Regions from separate parts of the Candidatus Pantoea communis genome, predicted to be linked through region 2. Evidence: predicted binding sites of a transcription regulator. Region 2 holds the regulator's gene; each other region holds the start of a gene.
The links. Region 2 encodes PurR, which represses purine synthesis genes. Its sites were predicted from a motif close to CANGCAAACGTTTGCNTG; they were not measured.
Positions count from the first base shown of each region.

Region 1: the regulator PurR is predicted to act here: its motif matches at 1,669-1,686, upstream of guaB (IMP dehydrogenase).
Region 3: the regulator PurR is predicted to act here: its motif matches at 1,645-1,662, upstream of F3J37_RS04775 (NCS2 family permease).

Region 1 is NZ_VWXC01000026.1:33,242-36,512, reverse strand. Features, by position in the region: gene guaA (glutamine-hydrolyzing GMP synthase) at 1-69, opposite strand, end outside; gene guaB (IMP dehydrogenase) at 142-1,608, opposite strand; gene xseA (exodeoxyribonuclease VII large subunit) at 1,778-3,151, shown strand; gene F3J37_RS24505 (M4 family metallopeptidase) at 3,199-3,271, shown strand, end outside.
Region 2 is NZ_VWXC01000001.1:471,956-475,226, reverse strand. Features, by position in the region: gene punR (DNA-binding transcriptional activator PunR) at 74-985, shown strand; gene purR (HTH-type transcriptional repressor PurR) at 982-2,007, opposite strand; gene cydH (cytochrome bd-I oxidase subunit CydH) at 2,283-2,372, shown strand; gene F3J37_RS02465 (C40 family peptidase) at 2,458-3,243, opposite strand.
Region 3 is NZ_VWXC01000002.1:151,800-155,070, forward strand. Features, by position in the region: gene F3J37_RS04765 (carbohydrate kinase family protein) at 1-721, shown strand, start outside; gene F3J37_RS04770 (response regulator) at 658-1,404, opposite strand; gene F3J37_RS04775 (NCS2 family permease) at 1,821-3,119, shown strand.

The sequences.
Region 1 (3,271 bases), on a different contig from region 2:
CAGCTGCGTATACTGAGAACCAAAATCGAGGATCAAAATGCGATGTTTATGAATATTTTCAGTCGTCATTGAGGCGTTTCCATTGGGATGGACTTAATAATAAAAGCGCCCGGCAGGTGCCGGGCGTTGAATCTTACGGGATTATGAACCCATGCGGTAGTTCGGTGACTCTTTGGTGATGGTCACATCATGCACGTGGCTTTCGTTGATACCTGCGCCACTGATGCGCACGAACTCGGCTTTAGTACGCAGATCGTTGATGGTTGGGCAACCGGTCAGGCCCATGCAAGAGCGCAGACCGCCCATTTGCTGGTGCACGATCTCTTTCAGACGGCCTTTATAAGCGACGCGGCCTTCGATACCTTCTGGCACCAGTTTGTCAGCCGCGTTATCGGTCTGGAAGTAACGGTCAGATGAGCCTTTAGACATCGCGCCCAGTGAACCCATACCACGGTAAGATTTGAACGAACGGCCCTGATACAGCTCGATTTCGCCTGGAGATTCTTCAGTACCCGCCAGCATAGAACCGACCATCACAGCGGCCGCGCCTGCGGCGATCGCTTTGGCGATGTCACCGGAGAAACGGATACCACCATCAGCCACAACCGGGATACCGGTGCCTTCCAGTGCAGCAACCGCATCAGAAACGGCGGTAATCTGTGGTACACCTACGCCAGTCACGATACGCGTGGTGCAGATTGAGCCTGGGCCGATACCCACTTTCACCGCGCTCACGCCCGCTTCGGCCAGTGCCAATGCACCTGCACCGGTCGCCACGTTGCCACCGATGATGTCCAGGTCTGGATACTTCGCACGGGTTTCACGGATACGTTGCAGAACGCCTTCAGAGTGACCGTGAGAAGAGTCGATCAGCAGAACGTCAACGCCCGCAGCAACCAGCGCGTCAACACGCTCTTCGTTACCGGCGCCCGCACCAACCGCAGCACCCACACGCAGACGGCCTTCCGCATCTTTACAGGCGTTAGGTTTACGCTCTGCTTTCTGGAAATCTTTAACGGTAATCATGCCCAGCAGGTGGAAGCTGTCATCCACAACCAGCGCTTTCTCAACACGTTTTTCGTGCATTTTCTGCAGTACGATGTCGCGCGCTTCACCCTCTTTAACGGTGACCAGACGCTCTTTCGGCGTCATCACAGCGGAAACTGGCAGGCTCAGGTCCGTCACAAAACGCACGTCACGACCGGTGATGATGCCGACCAGTTCGTTGTCGGTGTTCACAACCGGATAACCCGCAAAGCCGTTGCGCTCGGTCAGCTCTTGCACTGCCGCCAGCGTGGTGGTTGGCAGAACAGTTTGCGGATCGGTCACTACGCCACTTTCGTGTTTTTTCACTTTGCGAACTTCATCCGCCTGGCGCTCAATCGACATGTTTTTGTGGATAAAGCCCAGACCGCCTTCCTGCGCCAGTGCAATTGCCAGACCGGCTTCGGTCACGGTGTCCATAGCAGCAGACAGCATAGGGATGTTCAGACGGATGTTTTTCGTCAGTTGGGTGCTGAGATCAGCGGTGTTCGGTAAGACAGTGGAGTGAGCTGGAACGAGCAGAACGTCGTCAAAAGTGAGGGCTTCTTTAGTGATTCTTAGCATTGCAATATCTCCACCTGGGGGCGATTAAAACAGATAAAATATTGCCGCGGCATTATACAGGCCGAAATCGATTGCCTCCAGTGTTTTTTAGGAAAAAGTCTTGATCCTTCGGGTGAGCAATGTAGTATCGGTTGATTAACCCTCTGATTTAAAATTTGATCTACATCACATGTCGCTACCGCCAACCGCCAATATTTTTACTGTCAGCCGCCTGAATACCACGGTGCGCCAACTGCTGGAAAATGAGATGGGCCTGGTGTGGCTCAGCGCTGAGATCTCAAATTTTAGCCAGCCCTCTTCCGGTCACTGGTACTTCACCTTAAAGGATGATGGCGCACAAGTCCGCTGCGCGATGTTCCGTAATAGCAACCGCCGCGTCACCTTCCGTCCTCAGCATGGTCAGCAGGTTTTGGTACGCGCCAGCATTACGCTGTATGAACCGCGTGGCGACTATCAGCTGATTATCGAAAGCATGCATCCAGCGGGTGAAGGTCTGCTGCAGCAGCAGTTTGAGCAATTGAAAGCGCGACTGGCGGCCGAAGGGCTGTTCGATCAGCAGTTCAAACAGCCGCTGCCCGATCCGGCGCGCCAGGTCGGTGTGATCACCTCTGCCACCGGTGCCGCGTTGCATGATGTGCTGCGCGTACTGCATCGCCGCGATCCCTCGTTGCCGGTAATTATCTATCCCACGCCGGTGCAAGGTGTGGATGCACCGGCTGCGATTGTGCGTGCCATTGAACTGGCGAACCAGCGTGATGAGTGTGACGTGCTGATTGTCGGCCGTGGCGGCGGCTCGCTGGAGGATTTGTGGAGCTTTAACGATGAGCGCGTGGCGCGTGCTATTTTTGCCAGTCGCCTGCCCATCGTCAGTGCCGTCGGCCACGAGACAGACGTCACCATCGCCGACTTTGTCGCCGATCTGCGCGCCCCTACCCCATCTGCGGCGGCAGAAATCGTGAGCCGCAATCAGATCGAACTGCTGCGCCGTTTGCAGTCACAGCAGCAGCGTATGGAAATGGCGATGGATTTCTACATTGCAGAGCAGCAACGCCGTTTTACCCGCATACAACATCGTTTGCAGCAGCAACATCCACAGCTGCGTCTGGCACGCCAGCAAACCACACTGTTCCAGTTGCAACGTCGCCTCGGCGAGGCAATGGATCAACGTCTGCGCGTGGCTAATCGCCAGCAGGATCGCGTGTTACAGCGCCTCAACAATCAGCAGCCTCAGGGGCGCATTTTGCGTGCGCAGCAGCAGATGCAGCAGTGGCAGTATCGCCTGCAACAGGGCATGGAGAAGCAGCTGAATCACAATCGTCAGCGCTTTGGTAATCTGGCTGCGCAACTGGAGGGCGTCAGTCCGCTTGCGACTCTGGCTCGCGGTTTTAGTGTGACAACGGATACCCAAGGCCAGCTGGTGAAGAAAACCCAGCAATTGCATAAAGGCGACTTACTGCGCACCCGTCTGGATGATGGCTGGGTGGAAAGTCAGGTGACCGCCCTTGAACCGCAGAAATCGCGTAGCCGTAAAGCACGCTCCTAGCTGAAAAACTATACTTCTGGCATGTTCACTCACGGCCAGGAGTTACTATGACCTACAGCGTTATTCCTCCGTATATTCTTCGCAACATCATTGACCATTGCTCGGGTGCGCCTCAGGAGT
Region 2 (3,271 bases):
GTAAAAGAGTGCGTCATTCTTTGTGAAACGCTAATATTTGCGCAGTGCTATTAAAATTTTTGAAGGCAAAAGTATGTGGTCTGAGTATGCGCTGGAAGTAGTGGACGCCGTCGCGCGCAATGGCAGTTTCAGCGCAGCGGCGCAGGAATTACATCGCGTGCCCTCTGCCGTCAGCTATACGGTGCGTCAGCTGGAAACCTGGCTGGCCGTGCCGTTGTTTGAGCGTCAGCACCGTGAGGTGGTGTTAACCCCGGCGGGCGAGCATTTTGTGCGGGAGGGGCGATCTGTTATCAAAAAAATGCTGGCAACCCGCAGGCAGTGCCAGCAACTGGCGAATGGCTGGCGCGGACAGCTCAGTATTGCCGTGGATTGCATTGTAAAACCCCAGCGTACCCGACAACTGGTAAAGGATTTTTACCGTCATTTCCCGGATATGGAATTGATCATCAGCTACGAGGTATTTAACGGTGTATGGGATGCCTTAGCGGACGGGCGGGTCGATGTGGCGATTGGCGCCACCCAGGCGATCCCGGTGGGTGGACGTTTTGCCTTTCAGGATATGGGTGCTCTAAACTGGCGTTGTGTGGTCAGTCCTGATCATCCTCTGGCCGCGAGTGCCGATCTCAACGAAGAAGCGCTGCGTGCCTGGCCATCGCTGGTACTGGAAGATACCTCTCGCGCATTACCACGACGCATGACCTGGACATTGGATAATCAGCGGCGTTTAGTGGTGCCAGAGTGGGAAACAGGGATGGATTGTTTGCAGGCGGGATTGTGCGTGGGCATGGTGCCGGGCCACCTGGCGCGGCCATTATTGGATAGGGGGGCGTTGGTCGAGCTATCACTGCCGCAGCCGTTTCCGGAAAGTCCCTGCTGCGTCAGTTGGTCAGAACAGCGTGCGTCACCCGCGCTGGAGTGGTTACTCGCCTATCTTGGCGATGCTGAAACGCTGAACCACGAGTGGCTCAGCGAAAATCAGCTTTAACGGCGGTAATCACGGAATGGACCGTCCGCCACGGAGCGACGCTCAATCAGTGTAGGCTGGACCTCAATGGTTTGCGGCTCTTCGCGTTTGCTGGTGATGCGATCCAGCAGCATTTCCAGCGCTTTTTTGCCCAACTCCGCTTTCGGCTGGTGAACTGTGGTGAGCGCAGGGGTGAAGTAGCGCGCGTTGCGCACGTTATCATAGCCAATCACGGAGATGTCCTGCGGCACGCGCAGTCCCATCTCATCGGCGGCACAGATCGCGCCCATCGCCATGATATCGCCCCCGCAGAACACGGCGGTCGGACGCTGTTTCTGATTAAGGATCTGCTGCATCGCCTGATAACCCGATTCTGGCTCGAAGTCGCCCTGAACAACCCATTCCGGCCGCACGGTCACACCGCCTTCGCTCATCGCCTGCAGGAAGCCCGCATGGCGCCCGCCGCCGGTGTTGCGCTCCATTTGACCCGGAATCGCACCGATATCTCGGTGACCGCGCTCGATAAGGTAGCGTCCAGCCAGGTAACCCCCCTGGAAGGCGTTATCCTGTACGGTATCGGTGAAGTCGCCGCGAGAGGCGCCCCAGTCCATCACGACCATCGGAATGTTGCGGTTCTCTTCCAGCATCTGCAGCAAATCGTCAGGATACTCTGAGCACATGACTAACAGACCATCCACACGCTTTTGCGCCATCATCGACAGGTAAGCGCGCTGCTTTTGCAAATCGTTATGTGCGTTGCCCAGAATCAAGGTATAGCCGCGTTCGAAACAGTGGTTCTCAACCGCTTCGATAATTTCGGCAAAGTAGGGCGCTTCGCTGGAAGTGGCTAACAGTCCCAGCGTTTTGGTGTGATTCACCTTCAAACTACGCGCAACGGCGCTCGGCGAATAGTGCAGCTCTTTAATCGCTTCCCATACGGCGTTACGCGTTTCCTCTGCAACAAAACGCGTTTTGTTGATGACATGCGAAACGGTGGTGGTAGATACACCCGCGCGTTTCGCTACATCTTTAATTGTTGCCATGAAAAAGGTACTCCCCGGCTTATCGCAACTTACTGATAAGTATTTTGTTAAACGTTTGCGTCTGCGAAGGGTTTTATGCCCTAAAGGGGGGGGCAAATCTGCCGTTTCAGGCAGGGAAAATCACTTCAGCAGGCTGTAAATACAGCATGCGCAAAAATCAGTTGCGCAACGAAAGGCGGCGATTCTAGCAAGCCAGCGCGGATAAGACGAGATTTTTGCCCACCGCTGTGCGAAAATTGTTTTAACCCTAATAAATGTGTGACTAAGGAGTAGTGATGAGTACAGATTTAAAGCTGGCGCTAATGACCACGGTTGGCGCACTGTTGATGATTATTGCGTTTAGCTTCACCGCCATTCTTCATTAATTCAAAGCGCATCAATAAAAAAAGCCGGCACTGATTAAGCGTCCGGCTTTTTTTGTGGCGAGAGCCACAGGATGTTGCGCAACAATTAGCGAATAGTTTTTGGAGTCATCATACGGCGCGCACCGACATAGTGTTTCTGCCAGTAGTCTTCGCCCAATGCGCTAATCTGAATGTCTTTACCGGTGCGGGGTGACTGAATAAATTTACCGTTGCCGAGGTAAACGCCCACATGATCGGCAGTCCCGCGATTATTGATGCGGAAGAATACCAAATCCCCTTTCTCCAGCATCTCACGCTTAATGGGCGCGGCATCGTGCAGGTGATACATCTCATTCGCCGTGCGTGGGAATTTGTATTTGACGAGATCTTTATAGGCATACCAGACCAAACCACTGCAATCGAAACCGGTATGGGGTGAGGTGCCACCCCACTGGTAAGGCTTGCCCAGTTGTCCCATCAACTTCGTCATCGCGGTTTCGCGTGCCTTTTGGTAGCGCAGGCGGTGGGATTTGCTCATCTTGATGCCAGTGAGTCCCTGAACTTCATCGTCCACATCCGGGGACTTTTTCGCGAGGCGTTGATGGCCATACTTTTTCAATGGCGACTTCAGCAGGGATTTTTTGCGGCTGGATTTGTTTAAGGCGGTTTCGGTTTTACTCTGCTTTTTCAGCTTGAGCTTCTGCACGGTGGTCAGGCGAGACTTTTTAGCCGTTGTTTTAACCGGGCGTCGCTTGCGGCGCTCATCTTCGCGCGCACTTTTTTTCTCGGCGTTATGCAAACTGGCATTAATCGGGGCATGCTGCGAAGCAGAAGCCACGTTAAAAAACAGTTGCGCAAAAGCCAGTATGAAAAGCGTAATCAGTAAACGCATAGTCCGGTACAGGTTAAGCAGTCTGGCA
Region 3 (3,271 bases), on a different contig from region 2:
GTTTTTCCATGCCCGCGGCGCCAATGCCGAACTGGATTTGCCCCATTTTGCTGAAGTTGTCACTTCACATCGTATATTTCATCTCGGCTATTTGTTGTTGCTGGATAGTCTCGACCAGCCTGATGAGATTTTTGGTACGCGCAGCGCGCATCTGCTGGCACAAATGCAGCAACGGGGTTACCTCACTTCGCTGGATTTGGTGTCGCTAACCGGGGAGTATCGCCCGTTGGTGGTGCCGGCGTTACGCTGGCTCGATTATCTGGTGATTAATGAACTGGAGGCGCAGTCACTCACTGGCGTGACGCTGCGCAGCGCTTCGGGGCTGGCAGCACCCAGCGCGTTTGCCGAGGCCGCCGCCTGGTTACTGGAACAGGGCGTGCGCCAACGCGTGGTGATCCATGCCCCTGAAGGTGCCTGGGGACAAGAGAGCAGGGGTGAAGCAGGGTGGCAGCCGGCGTGGTGCCTGAAACCAGAGGAGATTGAGGGCAGCGTTGGGGCGGGAGATGCGTTTTGTGCTGGGGTGTTATATGCCAGTCATGAAGGTTGGCCCCTGCTGGAGACATTGAAGCTGGCACATACCTGCGCTTGTTTCAATTTGCATGCAGCGAATGCGCTGGACGGCACGCGGCCATTGGCCGAGATGCAGCGCTGGATGAATCAGGCAATCTGTGTTTCACGCGCGGCTGAAGCCGGACGCAATACATCAGCGGAAAATACGTAACCGAGGCCACGGATGGTGCGGATAAGGCTGGGTTGGTGTGGATTGGCTTCGATTTTCCGCCGCAGTCGCATGATGAGCACGTCTATGGTGCGGTCGAACACCTCAAGACTCTCATTGTGAGTCAGTTCCAGCAGTTGATCGCGCGTCAGCACTTTGCGTGCGTGACCCACCAGGGCGCGCAACAGGGTATATTCGCCTTGAGTGAGGGCGACACTTTCGCGCTGAGGATTAAACAACTGACAACGCGCATCATCCAGCCGCCAGCCATTGAATTGCCATCCTTCATCCTGCTGTGCATCAGCTTGTGTCAAACGTCCACAGCGGCGCAGTGCTGCACGCGCGCGCGCGACAACCACCCGAGGATTAAAGGGTTTGGCGATGTAATCATCCGCACCCATCTCTAATCCCACCACCATATCTGCTTCCGACCCCATCCCGGTCAGCATGATGACCAACAGGTCCGGCCGCTGCCGCTGCATCTGTTGCAGCACCAGTAAGCCGTTGGTGTCCGGTAGCATCATGTCCAGCATCACCAGGGAGATCTCGGGATGCAGGCTGAGCAGCGCAAGGGCATCTTTGCCCTGATGGCAGCTGTAGACGGTAAACACATGTTCACTCAAAACATCGTGCAGCAATTCACACACGGCACGATCATCATCAACGACCAAAATCGCGGGCTTCATTGCGCTGTCTCTTATGTTGCGAAAGGGTTAAAAGCAGTGTAACCCGATGTTTTTGAGCTGCTGTCCTGTGCTGCAGAAACGTGAGCGCCATCGCTGAGCAGTGTGCGAAAGCGTGCGTTGCCGCAATCTTTTTCCTCCGGAAGGCAGTAGAAGGGAAAACGATTGCGCAGCCATGGTGCAATGCACCATAATCGCGCCCTGTTCGGGTTCAGAATTATCCTAACCGTAACCGCATTTTGAAACGTAAACGATTGCGTACGGTGATGGCATAGCTATTGCTATGTGGACAGGGGAAAGCGGAAGGTGTGTCTGCCTTGGGTCCAGCGTGTGTCGCTTTCATCAATACAATAATTAGTTTGTTAACCACATTGGCAAGAGAGAACGTGCACCCGTGCCGTCTCCGCTCATGAGAGATGATGATGTTAGAAAAACTCTTCAAACTTAAAGCGCACAACACCACCGTGCGCACCGAAATCATTGCGGGTATCACTACCTTCCTGGCCATGGCCTACATTCTGTTTGTTAACCCGAGCATTCTCGGTGCGACCGGCATGGATAAAGGTGCGGTCTTTGTGGCGACCTGCTTAGCGGCGGCAATTGGCTGTGTGCTGATGGGGCTGATCGCCAACTATCCCATCGCGCTGGCACCGGGCATGGGGCTCAATGCTTTCTTCACTTATACCGTTGTGCTGCACATGGGCTACACCTGGCAGATCGCACTCGGCGCGGTGTTCCTGTCAGCGGTGATCTTCTTTGCGCTGTCAATTTTCAAAATTCGTGAGTGGATTATTGCCAGTATTCCGCTGCCTCTGCGCGCGGGTATCGCTGCCGGTATCGGCTTGTTCCTGGCACTGATTGCGCTGGAAGGCGCGGGCATCGTGGTGGATAACCCGGCTACACTGGTTGGCCTGGGCGATCTGACCAAACCGGGTCCGCTGCTGGCACTGTTAGGCTTCTTCATCATTGTGGCATTGGAAGCGCGTCGCGTGACCGGCGCAGTGTTGATCGGCATCCTGGTCGTGACCTTTATCTCGATGGGCATTGGTCTGACGCCATTTGGTGGCGTGTTCTCAGCACCCCCTTCTATTGCACCCACCTTTATGCAACTGGATATCGCCGGTGCATTTAACGTGGGTCTGGTGAGCGTTATCTTCGCCTTCCTGTTTGTGGATGTGTTCGATAACACCGGTACGCTGCTGGGCGTGACCAAGCGTGCGGGTCTGGCGGATGAGCAGGGTAATGTGCCGAAAATGGGCCGTGCGTTAATCGCTGACAGTGCGGCTGCGCTGTTTGGTTCACTGCTGGGTACCTCAACGACCACCAGCTATGTTGAATCGGCTGCGGGTGTCAGTGCTGGTGGTCGTACTGGTTTGACAGCGATTGTCGTCGCTGTGCTTTTTCTGCTGAGCCTGTTCTTCTCGCCGCTGGCGGGTAGCGTCCCGGTTTACGCCACCGCACCGGCATTACTGTTTGTGGCGGTGTTGATGGCATCTGGTTTGGCCGAAATTGACTGGAAAGACATCACCACGGCTGCGCCAGTGACCGTCACCGCGCTGACCATGCCTTTGACTTACTCCATCGCCAACGGTATCGCCTTCGGTTTCATTACCTGGACCGTGGTAAAACTGCTGAGTGGTCGTACGAAAGAGATCAATGCTGCACTGGTGATTCTCTCGATTCTGTTCGTCATCAAACTGGGCTGGCTGAGCGCTTAAGTTTTGGGTTTCCGGAAGCCCGCTCGGGCTTCCGTGTTTTCTGTTTCATCCCCACCAATATTTTATGTGCCATCTCTCGCAATCCCTCACTGTGACTGCTTTTGTTATTTCTCTGCCAGTTTTAGCCTGTGCGACGTATTGATGCCTGCCTG